3 regions of the Streptomyces sp. NPDC007164 genome follow, and region 2 is predicted to be linked to each of the others. Evidence: riboswitches for the same ligand, from Rfam matches in the RefSeq annotation. Region 2 holds a riboswitch; each other region holds the start of a gene.
What was found. Region 2 has a riboswitch for thiamine pyrophosphate ahead of thiO (glycine oxidase ThiO). Riboswitches for the same ligand answer to the same signal wherever they lie in the genome.
Positions count from the first base shown of each region.

Region 1: linked by a shared signal. The riboswitch ahead of ABZ622_RS27040 (thiamine ABC transporter substrate-binding protein) and the one ahead of thiO (glycine oxidase ThiO) in region 2 are both predicted to bind thiamine pyrophosphate.
Region 3: linked by a shared signal. The riboswitch ahead of thiC (phosphomethylpyrimidine synthase ThiC) and the one ahead of thiO (glycine oxidase ThiO) in region 2 are both predicted to bind thiamine pyrophosphate.

Region 1 covers NZ_JBEYFB010000025.1:76,891-80,924, reverse strand. Annotated here, with positions in the region: gene ABZ622_RS27045 (iron ABC transporter permease) at 1-575, opposite strand, end outside; gene ABZ622_RS27040 (thiamine ABC transporter substrate-binding protein) at 692-1,804, opposite strand; TPP riboswitch at 1,878-1,993, opposite strand; gene rlmN (23S rRNA (adenine(2503)-C(2))-methyltransferase RlmN) at 2,035-3,141, opposite strand; gene ABZ622_RS27030 (phosphatidate cytidylyltransferase) at 3,236-4,034, opposite strand, start outside.
Region 2 covers NZ_JBEYFB010000002.1:371,535-375,568, forward strand. Annotated here, with positions in the region: gene ABZ622_RS06160 (FAD-dependent oxidoreductase) at 1-1,086, opposite strand, end outside; gene ABZ622_RS06165 (hypothetical protein) at 1,187-1,315, opposite strand; TPP riboswitch at 1,367-1,479, shown strand; gene thiO (glycine oxidase ThiO) at 1,477-2,661, shown strand; gene thiS (sulfur carrier protein ThiS) at 2,658-2,894, shown strand; gene ABZ622_RS06180 (thiazole synthase) at 2,897-3,691, shown strand; gene pknB (Stk1 family PASTA domain-containing Ser/Thr kinase) at 3,804-4,034, shown strand, end outside.
Region 3 covers NZ_JBEYFB010000003.1:120,122-124,155, forward strand. Annotated here, with positions in the region: gene thiC (phosphomethylpyrimidine synthase ThiC) at 1-1,266, opposite strand, end outside; TPP riboswitch at 1,259-1,392, opposite strand; gene ABZ622_RS07145 (YibE/F family protein) at 1,463-2,785, shown strand; gene ABZ622_RS07150 (SsgA family sporulation/cell division regulator) at 2,865-3,302, opposite strand; gene ABZ622_RS07155 (IclR family transcriptional regulator C-terminal domain-containing protein) at 3,404-4,034, opposite strand, start outside.

The DNA of each region.
Region 1 (4,034 bases), on a different contig from region 2:
AAGAGGAAGACCATCAGCGCGGCGGCGGCCACGGCGGGCGCCAGGGCCGGCAGGGTGACCCGCCGCCAGGCGGCGAACCGCCCCGCGCCGAGCACCCTGGCGGCCTCCTCCTGCCGGGGGTCGAGCTGGGACCACAGGCCGCCGACCGTCCGTACGACCACCGCGTAGTTGAAGAAGACATGGGCGAGCAGGATCGCCCAGACCGTGGTGTCGAGCCGTACGCCCCAGAGTTCGTCGAGGAAGCCGCCGCGTCCCAGCAGCGCCAGGAAGGCCGTCCCGACGACCACGGTCGGCAGGACGAACGGCACCGTGACGACCGCCCGCAGCAGTTGTTTGCCGGGGAAGTCGAAGCGGGCGAAGACATACGCCCCGGGCAGCGCGATCAGCAGGGTCAGCGCCGTCGAGGCGAGCGCCTGCCAGGTGGTGAACCAGAGGACGTCGCGGATGTCCGGCCGGGCCAGCACCTCGCCGATCCGGCCGAACTGCCAGACGCCGTCCACCTTCAGGCCCCGGCCGACGATCGCCGCGACCGGGTAGGCGAAGAACAGCGCGAAGAACGCGACGGGCACGGCCATCAGGCCGAGCCGCACCGCGCTCCCGCGCCGGGCCTTCGCACGGGCGGCATCCGCGTGCGCGGACCGCGGGCGGGGAGTCCTCCCGCCCGCGTCCGTTCCGCGTACGGGACTCTTCGTTACTTCACTACGAGCGAGGACCACGACTGGACCCACTGCTCACGGTTCTTGGCGATCTTCTCCGGGGCCACGGTCGCCGGACTGTCCACCGTCGCGCCGAACTTCGTGAAGAGCTCCGGCAGCGCCGCGTCCTTGACGACCGGGTTGACGAACATGTTGAGCGGCATGTCCTCCTGGAACTTCTTGCTGATCAGGAAGTCCAGCAGGGCCTTGCCGCCCGCCTCGTTCTTCGCGCCCTTCAGCAGGCCGGCGAACTCGATCTGCCGGAAGCAGGTCCCGGTGGCGACGCCGGTCGGTGCGGTCTTCGGCTGCGGCTTCGCGTACAGCACCTCGACGGGCGGGCTGGAGGCGTACGAGACGACGAGCGGCCGGTCCGCCTTGGCCTTCTTCCCGCCGGCCGATCCGGAGAACTCCTCGTTGTACGCCTGCTCCCAGCCGTCGACGACCTTGACGCCGTTGCGCTCCAGCTTCTTCCAGTAGTCCTGGTAGCCCTTCTCGCCGTAAGTGGCGACGGTGCCGAGGAGGAAGCCGAGACCGGGCGACGAGGTCCCGGCGTTCTCGGTGACGAGCAGGTCCTTGTACGCGGGCTTCGCCAGGTCGTCGAAGGACTTTGGCGGCGCGAGCTTCTTGTCCGCGAAGTACTTCTTGTCGTAGTTGACGCAGATGTCGCCGGTGTCGACCGGGGTGACCCGGTGCTTGTCGGCGTCGAGCCGGGTGTCCGCCGCGACCCGGTCGATGCCCTTCGCCTGATACGGCGTGAAGAGCCCGCTGTCGAGGGCGCGGGAGAGCAGGGTGTTGTCGACGCCGAAGAACACGTCGCCGCGCGGGGATCCCTTGGTCAGGATCTCCTGGTTGAGCGCGACCCCCGCGTCTCCGCTCTTGAGCACCTTGACGGTGTAGCCGGTCTCCTCGGTGAACTCCTTCAGTACGTCCTTGGAGGCGTTGAAGGAGTCGTGGCTGACGAGGGTCACGGTCTTGGAGCCCGAGCCCTTCGTACCGCCGGAACCGGCGGCCGGGTCGTCGGAGCTCCCGCAGCCGGCGAGTGCGGTGACGCCGAGCGCGGCGACGACGGCCGAAGCCGCGAGCTGCCTGGTCCTGCGCGTGGTGGTCATGGTGGATTCCTCCTGGGTTTTGGCCAGGAAGAGACGCGGCCCTGCCCGCGGGAAGCGGGCAGGGCGCAACAGCATGAGTTGATGACCGAACTTCCTACCCGGAATGACCCGGGCGAGGTTCAGAGGGTCTGCGGCCGACCTGTCTCGGTGCCGCACTCTCAGCGCTGTGGCGCTCCCCTGTCGGAATATGAAGTTGATTTCAGGCCCAGATTACACGGGCCGTTTCCGCCTCAGCGCTCGGCTGCCGCCAACTGCCCGCAGGCCCCGTCGATCTCCTGACCGCGAGTGTCCCGCACGGTGACCGGCACCCCGTGGGCGGCGATCGCCTCGACGAACGCCTTCTCGTCCTCGGGCCGCGAGGCGGTCCACTTGGAACCGGGCGTGGGGTTCAGCGGGATCAGGTTGACGTGCACCCGCTTGCCCTTGAGGAGCCGGCCGAGCCGGTCGCCGCGCCACGCCTGGTCGTTGATGTCGCGGATCAGCGCGTACTCGATGGAGATGCGACGGCCGGACTTCTCCGCGTACTCCCACGCGGCGTCCAGCACCTCGCCGACCTTCCAGCGCGTGTTCACGGGTACGAGGGTGTCGCGCAGCTCGTCGTCCGGCGCGTGCAGCGAGACGGCGAGGCGGCACTTGAAGCCCTCGTCCGCGAAGCGGAGCATCGCGGGCACCAGGCCCACGGTGGAGACGGTGATCCCGCGCTGCGAGAGCCCCAGCCCGTCCGGCTCAGGGTCGGTGAGACGGCGGATCGCGCCGACCACCCGGTTGTAGTTGGCGAGCGGCTCGCCCATGCCCATGAACACGATGTTGGAGAGCCGCGCCGGACCGCCGGGGACCTCCCCGTCACGCAGCGCCCGCATGCCGTCCACGATCTGGTGGACGATCTCGGCGGTCGACAGATTACGGTCGAGACCGGCCTGCCCCGTGGCGCAGAACGGGCAGTTCATCCCGCAGCCGGCCTGCGAGGAGATGCACATCGTGACCCGCTCCGGGTAGCGCATCAGGACGGACTCGACGAGCGTCCCGTCGTGCAGCTTCCACAGGGTCTTGCGGGTGGTGTCGTCGTCGCAGCTGATGTGGCGGACCACCGACATCAGGTCGGGCAACATCGCCTCGGCGAGCTTGGCCCGCGATCCGGCCGGGATATTGGTCCATTCCGCCGGGTCGTGCGCGTACCGCGCGAAGTAGTGCTGCGAGAGCTGCTGGGCGCGGAACGGCTTCTCGCCGATCGCGGCGACGGCTTCCTTGCGCTCGGCGGGCGTGAGGTCGGCGAGATGCCGCGGCGGCTTCTTGGCTCCGCGGGGCGCGACGAAAGTGAGTTCTCCGGGCTTAGGCATGGTTCATCCAGTGTCGCAGACAGAACAGTGAGGGCCCGCCGTCCTGTGGACAACGGGCCCTCACTCGTAAAGTCCCAGGTCAGGACCCTGTTTCTCAGGTGGAGCCGACGAACAGCACCAGCAGCAGCCAGACCACCGGGGCGGTCGGCAGCAGCGAGTCCAGCCGGTCCATGATGCCGCCGTGCCCCGGCAGCAGCGTGCCCATGTCCTTGATCCCGAGGTCCCGCTTGATCATCGACTCGCCCAGGTCCCCGAGGGTGGCGCTGGCCGCGACCGCGAGCCCGAGCAGCAGCCCCTGCCACCAGGAACCGCCGTCGATCAGGAACTGCATGCACAGCGCACCGGCGACCATCGCGAAGGCGACGGCCCCGAAGAGACCCTCCCGGGTCTTTCCGGGGCTGATGCGCGGCGCCAGCTTGTGCTTCCCGAAGCGCCAGCCGACGGCGTACGCGCCCGTGTCACTGACCACGGTCAGCAGCAGGAAGGTGAGCACCCGCTGCGGCCCGTCGTCGGCGGTCAGGAGCATGGCGACGAACGTGGCGAGGAACGGCACGTAGAACGCCGCGAACACACCGGCCGTGACGTCCTTGAGGTAGCCCTCGGGCGGTTCGGTCATCCGCCAGACGAGCACCGCCAGCGCGGTCAGCGCCATCGCCACCCAGGCGCCTTCGGCGCCCTGCGCGTAACCGGCCACCACCATCGCCGCGCCGCCCACCGCCAGCGGGACGAGCGGTGCCTTGATGCCCTTGCGCTCCTGGAGCCGTGAGGTGAGCTCCCAGAGGCCCACGACCACAGCGACGACGATCACGCCGACGAACACGGCCTTGACGATGAACAGCGAGGCGACGATGACGGCGCCGAGCCCCACACCGACCCCTATGGCGGCTCGCAGA
Region 2 (4,034 bases):
GTCGCGCGGCCGGCCGACGGCGAGCACCGCGACCAGGACGTCGCCCCGCAGCCAGCACACCGACCAGGCGGGTCCGGCCGGATCGCCGCGCCACAGCAGGGTGTCGGCGCTCCCGTGGTGGCCCGCGTACTGCACGAACCGGTCGAACTGCTCGGACCAGAAGTACGGCACGGGGTCGTACGTCACCGGCTCCGGGGCCTCGTCGGCCGCCGCGCCGATGATGTTGGCGGCGGCGGTGCGCGGGCCCTGGAGCGCGTTGTCCCAGTGGTGGACGAGCAGGCGTTCGCCGTACCGGGCGGACGGGAACGAGGCGCAGTCGCCCACCGCGTACACATCGGGCGCCGAGGTGCGCAGCGCCCCGTCGGCGGTCACCGATCCGTCGGAGCCGAGCGCGATGCCGGAGCCGGCCAGCCAGCCGGTGGCGGGGCGGGCGCCGATTCCGACGACGACCGCTCCGGCCGGGACGGTACGCCCGTCCGCGAGGACCACCCGGCCCGGCTCGATGCGGTCGACGCGGGCCCCGGTGAGGAGTTCGGCGCCGATCTCCGCGTACCAGGCGGCCATCGGAGCGGCGACCTCCGCAGGCATCGCGCCCGCCAGGGGCCGGTCGGCCGCCTCGACGACGGTGACCGCACAGCCGGCGGCGCGGGCCGCGGTGGCGAACTCGGCACCGATCCAGCCCGCGCCGACGACCACGACGCCGTGCTGCTCGTCGAGGACCGGCCGCAGCCGTGCCGCGTCGTCGAGGGTGCGCAGCAGATGGACGCCGGGAACGCCCTCGGTGCCGGGCAGCACGATCGGTTCGGCACCGGTCGCGATCACCAGGGCGTCGTAGGGAACGGGCCCTTCCGGGGTGTCCAGTTCGTGCGCGTCCGGCCGGACACCGGTCACCTCACGGCCCAGGTGCAGATCGATCTCCAGCGCCTCGAAGTCGATGTCGAAGGCGGAGTCCTCGGCCTTGCCGAGCAGCACCGCCTTGGACAGCGGGGGCCGGTCGTAGGGCTGGTGCGGTTCCGCGCCGATCAGGGTGACGGGGCCGGTGAAGCCCTGCTCCCGCAGGGCCACCGCGGTCTGCACCCCGGCCATGCCCGCACCGACGACGACGACGCGGCGTCCTGCCCACCGGCCCGGCTGCTCTGACTGCTGCTGATCGCTCACCCGTACACCATAAGCACCTGATTTACCGTCAGGAAAGGGCGAGTTCCCCGACCGTGCTCGTCCCGCCGCCCTCCTGCGGCTCCCGCTCCCACCGCCCGTCCGGCCCGATCCGGCCGTTCTCCCGGTGCGGACGGGTGCCGTCGGGCGGACGGGCCACGGCGACAGCTCCCTTACCGGTCCGGTGGGGCGGGGTTTAGGGTGGCCGACGTAAGACACTCGCGGGAGCCCGGACGCACCGGGCTGAGAGGGAGGCTGGGCGGCCTCCGACCGTACGAACCTGATCCGGGTCATGCCGGCGAAGGGAGGGGCTGGAAGCCCATGCGTTCTTCTCGGAACGGAAACGGATCCGATGTCCTCGTCATCGGGGGCGGGATCATCGGCCTGGTGACGGCCTGGCGGGCCGCGCAGCGCGGACTGCGCACGGCGGTCGCCGACCCCGAACCGGGCGGCGGCGCCGCCCGGGTGGCGGCCGGCATGCTGGCCGCCGTCACCGAACTCCACTACGGCGAGCAGCTGCTGCTGGGCCTCAATGTCGCCTCGGCGGCCCGCTATCCGGCCTTCGTGGCCGAGCTGGAGGCGGCGAGCGGTCAGGAGACCGGCTTTCGCGCCTGCGGCACCCTGGCCGTCGCGCTGGACTCCGACGACCGTGCCCACCTGCGGGATCTGCACGCCCTCCAGCAGCGTTCGGGCCTCGGATCGGAGTGGCTCACCGGCCGTGAGTGCCGACGGCTGGAGCCGATGCTCGCGCCGGGTGTCCGGGGCGGTCTGCGGGTCGACGGCGACCACCAGATCGATCCCCGCCGGCTGGCCGCCGCCCTGCTGACCGCCTGCGAGCGGGCCGGGGTGTTCTTCCACCGCGGCTGGGTGGAGCGCCTGTGCGTGGTGGGCGGCCGGGCCGCCGGGGCGGTGCTCGCCGGGGGTACGGAGCTGGCGGCCGACCAGGTCGTGCTCGCCGCGGGGAGCCTCAGCGGGCGGCTGCCCGGGCTGCCGGACGAGGTCGTGCCACCGGTCCGGCCGGTGAAGGGCCAGGTGGTGCGGCTGACCGTGCCCGCCGGGTACGCGCCGTTCCTGAGCCGGACGGTCCGGGCCGTGGTCCGCGGCGGCCACCTCTATCTCGTACCGCGCGAGAACGGCGAGCTGGTCGTCGGCGCCACCAGCGAGGAGATGGGCTGGGACACCACGGTCACCGCGGGCGGCGTCTACGAGCTGCTGCGGGACGCCCACGAACTGGTCCCCGGCATCACCGAGCTGCCGCTCACCGAGACCCTGGCCGGCCTGCGCCCCGCCTCCCCCGACAACGCCCCGCTGCTGGGCCCCACCGCCCTGCCCGGCCTCCACCTCGCCACCGGCCACCACCGCAACGGGGTGCTGCTCACCCCCATCACCGGTGACGTCATGGCCGAGTTCCTCACCGGCGGCGAGCCGCCCGAGCCGGCCCGCCCCTTCACCCCGCACCGTTTCTCCTCCGCCGCCGCCTCCGTACGTCAGGAGCAGCCCGCATGACCGAGTCCGCACCGCCCCCCGGAGCCGTCGCCCTCTCCGTGTCCGTGAACGGCGAGGCCCGTCCCGTCGCCGCGGGCACCACCCTGGCGGCGCTCGTCACCACGCTCACCACCGCGCACTCCGGTGTCGCGGCCGCCGTCAACGAGACCGTCGTACCGCGCGGCCGGTGGTCCACCGCCGTACTCGCCGACGGTGACCGCGTCGAGGTCCTGACCGCGGTCCAGGGAGGCTGACCATGTCCGACGACCTCTTCGCCCTCGGCGACACCACGTTCGGCTCCCGGCTGATCATGGGTACGGGCGGGGCGGCCGGCCTCGACGTGCTGGAGCGCTCGCTGACCGCCTCCGGCACCGAGCTGACCACCGTCGCGATGCGCCGCCTCGATCCGACCGTCCAGGGCTCGGTGCTCTCCGTCCTGAAGCGGCTCTCCATCCGCGTGCTGCCGAACACGGCGGGGTGTTTCACCGCAGGTGAGGCCGTGCTGACCGCCCGGCTGGCCCGCGAGGCGCTCGGCACCGACTGGATCAAGCTGGAGGTGGTGGCCGACGAGCGGACCCTGCTGCCCGATCCGATCGAGCTGCTGGACGCCGCGGAGATCCTGGTGGACGACGGCTTCACCGTGCTGCCATACACCAATGACGATCCGGTGCTGGCGCGCCGACTCCAGGACGTGGGGTGCGCGGCGGTGATGCCGCTCGGCTCCCCCATCGGCTCCGGGCTGGGCATCCGCAATCCGCACAACTTCCGGCTGATCGTCGAGCAGGCCCGGGTGCCGGTGATCCTGGACGCGGGCGCCGGGACGGCCTCCGACGCGGCGCTCGCGATGGAGCTGGGGTGCGCGGCGGTGATGCTGGCGTCCGCGGTGACCCGGGCCCAGGAGCCCGAGCTGATGGCGGCGGCGATGCGCCATGCGGTGGAGGGCGGGCGGCTGGCCTACCGGGCCGGCCGGATTCCGCGCCGCCACTTCGCCGAGGCGTCGTCGCCGGTGGAGGGGCGGGCGGTGCTGGACCCGGAGCGCCCGGCCTTCTGAGCCGCCGATACGGCGGTGGAACGCGTGTTCCTGTCACGGCTCGGCTTCAGTACGGCCCCGGGACCGCCCCGGCCCGTGGGTCGTGTCCGTGGCGGCTCGTAGACTCGCCTGCGTGGATACGACCCTCCAGGACCCTCTTGTCGGGCAGCTGCTCGACGGCCGCTACCGCGTCGATGCCCGCATCGCCGTGGGCGGCATGGCCACGGTCTACCGGGCCGTGGACACCCGGCTGGACCGGGTGCTCGCCCTCAAGGTGATGCACCCGGCGCTGGCGACCGACGCCTCGTTCGTCGAGCGCTTCATCCGCGAGGCCAAGTCGGTGGCCCGGCTCGCGCACCCCAAT
Region 3 (4,034 bases), on a different contig from region 2:
GCCGAGCGTGTAGAACGGCGCCTCCTCGCAGATCTCCTGCTGAAGGTCGATGTTCTCCTTGATCTTGTGCATCGGAACGTGGCCCGGCCCCTCGATCATGGTCTGGACGCCGAACCGCTTGGCGACCGTGTTCAGCTCGCCGAGCGTGCGCAGTTCGGCGAACTGCGCCTCGTCATTGGCGTCGGCGATCGAGCCGGGACGCAGCCCGTCGCCCAGTGAGTACGTCACGTCGTAGGTCGCGAGGATCTCGCAGAGCTCCTCGAAGTGCTCGTACAGGAACGACTCCTTGTGGTGCGCGAGACACCAAGCCGCCATGATCGAACCGCCGCGCGAGACGATTCCGGTCTTGCGGCGGGCGGTCAGCGGTACGTACGGCAGGCGCACGCCGGCGTGGACGGTCATGTAGTCGACGCCCTGCTCGGCCTGCTCGATGACCGTGTCCTTGTAGATCTCCCAGGTCAGCTCCTCCGCCCGGCCGTCGACCTTCTCCAGGGCCTGGTAGAGCGGGACGGTGCCGATCGGCACGGGGGAGTTGCGCAGAACCCACTCACGGGTGGTGTGAATGTTGCGGCCGGTGGACAGATCCATGACGGTGTCGGCGCCCCAACGCGTCGCCCACGTCATTTTTTCCACCTCCTCCTCGATGGAGGACGTCACCGCGGAGTTGCCGATGTTGGCATTGACTTTCACCAGGAACCGCTTGCCGATGATCATCGGCTCGATCTCCGGGTGGTTGACGTTGGCGGGCAGCACGGCCCGGCCGGCCGCGATCTCCTCGCGCACCACCTCGGGCTCGACGTTCTCCCGGATGGCCACGTACTCCATCTCCGGGGTGATCTCGCCCCGGCGGGCGTACGCGAGCTGGGTCACCGGCCGTCCGTCCCGGCTGCGGCGCGGCAGCCGCGGGCGGCCGGGGAAGACCGCGTCGAGGTTGCGCAGCCCGCCACGCGGCGAGGTGTGCTTGAGCCCGTCGTCCTCCGGGCGGGCGGGGCGGCCCGGGTACTCCTCGGTGTCGCCGCGGGCGATGATCCAGTTCTCCCGCAGCGGTGCGAGCCCGCGACGGACATCGGTCTCGACGGTGGGATCGGTGTACGGACCCGACGTGTCGTACAGCGTCACGTCCTTGCCGTTGGTGAGGTGCACCTGACGGACCGGCACCTGGAGGTCCGGGCGCGAGCCCCGGACGTACCCCTTGTGCCAGCCGATGGACTTCCCGGCCTCGTCGCTCTGGTTCGAGGCAGGCGTGCGTGCGTCCGATGTGGTCATGAGACCTACTCCCTACGCCGGCATTACCCGGTAACAGGTTCGGCGGTCGGCGCAGCCTGTCCCGTACGGACGTACGGAGATCAGCGCCCTCTCAGCCCGGTGCTCCGAGCTCCCGCGTGTGCAAAGGTCCCTCCACGCTAGCGCCCCGTCCCGCCTGCTGAACAGTGGGCCCGTCTCTTCTTGCGATGATCGGCCGGTGACGTCCCCCCGAATCGACCACGAACCACAAACCCATCAGCACGGCCACTCGCACAGCCATGGCCCTGCCGCGCCCGTCTCCAAGCATCTGCGCAAGGTCATCGCGGCCGTACTGTTCCCGTTCGCCGCCGCCGTCCTCGTCGGTCTGGTGGCCCTCTGGCCGGGTGGTGCGCCGCCGCACGAACGGACCGGCGTCGGATTCGACCGGCAGACCCAGCAGGGAAAGGTGGTGAACATCGACAAGGTGGACTGCAAGGAGGTGAACGCGGCCCGGACGCCCGTCGACGGAGACACCACGCCTCCGTCGGAAGGCGGGCAGGGGCTGTGCAAGAAGGCGAGGATCGAGGTGACGACCGGTCATGACAAGGGCCGGACGTTCGTCGAGATCATCCAGCCCGACACCCCGCGCCAGCTGCGCGACGGTCAGGGCGTGGTCGTGGCGTACGCCCCCGACGCGCCCCGTGATCTGCAGTACTCGGTGACGGATGTGAACCGGAAGTTCCCGATGGCGCTGCTGGCCGGGATCTTCGCCCTGGTCGTGGTCGCGGTGGGCCGCATGCGCGGGGTGATGGCGCTGGTCGCGCTCGCGGTCTCGTTCGCCGTGCTGACCCTGTTCATCCTCCCCGCCATTCTCCAGGGCTCGAATCCGCTGCTCGTCGCGGTGGTCGGGGCCAGCGCGATCATGCTGATCGCGCTCTACATGTGCCACGGCCTGACCGCCCGTACTTCGGTCGCGGTGATCGGCACACTGATCTCGCTGCTGCTGATCGGACTGCTCGGCTCGCTCTTCATCGGCTGGGCGAGCCTGACCGGCAACACCGACGACAACACCGGCCTCATCCATGGCCTGTACCCGCACATCGACATGAGCGGTCTGCTTCTGGCCGGTGTCATCATCGGTTCGCTCGGGGTCCTCGACGATGTGACCGTGACCCAGACGTCGGCGGTCTGGGAACTCCACCAGGCGAACCCGACGTTGGGCGTACGGGGGCTCTACCGGGCAGGGATCAGGATCGGGCGCGACCACATCGCCTCGGTCGTCAATACGCTGGTGCTCGCCTACGCGGGCGCGGCACTGCCGTTGCTGCTGCTGTTCTCCGTCGCGCAGAGCAGCGTGGGGACGGTGGCCAACAGCGAGCTGGTGGCGGAGGAGATCGTACGAACGCTGGTCGGATCGATCGGACTGGTCGCCTCGGTGCCGGTGACGACGGTGCTCGCGGCGCTGGTCGTCTCCGCGGACCGCACAGGGCTCGGCGCGGAAGCCGGAGCTTCGGCACCCGTACGGACCGGGAGGGGCCGTCGTCGTAGGACGAGACCCTGAGCGTCTCCGCGGGTGAGTAATTCACCCGTTCAGCAGATGCCGTGTTCGACCGGCGGGCCGGTCGGCTGCGCCGTTCCGCTCAGCCGGCGTTCTGTTCCTCGGCGAGAATCCGGCCCAGGGCGTCTTCGAGATTGCCCTCGAAGTCACCCAGCGTGCACTCCTGCCCAAGTGGCACGAGCTTGTCGGTCCGATCGAGAAACGCCACAAGTGGTGCCGTACCGGCCCTGAAGAGCGCCCGGTCCTCGCCGACCTGGAGCCGGATATGTACGTCGGACAACCCCTCGGGCTCAGTGGGGCCGATGTGCACATCGCCGTCGCCACTGGGGCTGTTGAGGCCGTCGAGCAGCAGCTCACGGCCGAATGCCCAGGTGACGGGGGCGTCACCGGGCAGATGGAAGGTCATCCGGATCGCATACGGATCGCAGACCTCGTACCGGAGCTCCACCGGGATCCGGAAAGAGAGCTCCTCGGAGACGAGGAAGCTCATCATGACCTCAGCTTGAACCGACTCGCGCATCGTTCAACCCCGCAGTAGATGAATCTGGCCAGGAATGATCCCCCGTGGCCCTATTGACGCCATCGTGGTGCACGCGATAGCAGATCACAAGGAGTGATTTTTCAGATACTGATAGAGAACACGAACGAACGCAAGAGGTTGGCCACTTCGCCACGTAGTTGTTCGACTGCGGGGAGCAACCGGCTTTCCTGCTCCAGGGGTACCGAAATCGCCATCGCGGCAGCGGTGAATCCGGCTGTGATCGGGATGGCCGCACAGACCGTTCCGAGGGCGTACTCCTGTCGCTCGATGACAGGTTCCGTCCGCTCCAGCGACCGCAGCCGCTCAAGGAGGGTCGCGCGGTCCTTCACCGAGTAGCGGGTCAGCGGGCGCACAGGGTGACGGTCGAGGTGGTCCTCGCGGGCCTTCTCGTCGAGTTGGCTCAGCAGGCACTGGCCGATCGCGTGGGCATGGCCGGTCTCCCGGAAGGACGCCCACTCGTCGACGGCGGGCATGGCGGGGGTGTCCGCGACCGCGACGAGTTCGATCTCGCCCTCGCGGTAGACGGCGCAGTACACGGGGGTGCCGATGATGTCGCGCCAGCGGGCCAGCGACTCGGCCATTCCGCCGCGCCGGTTCCGCAACGCCCCTTCACCGACCAGGCGTTCCGCCGCGGTCCCGATGAGGAAGACGCCGTTCTCCCGGCGCAGATATCCCTCGTACGTCAGGGTGCGCAGCAGGTGGTAGGCCGTG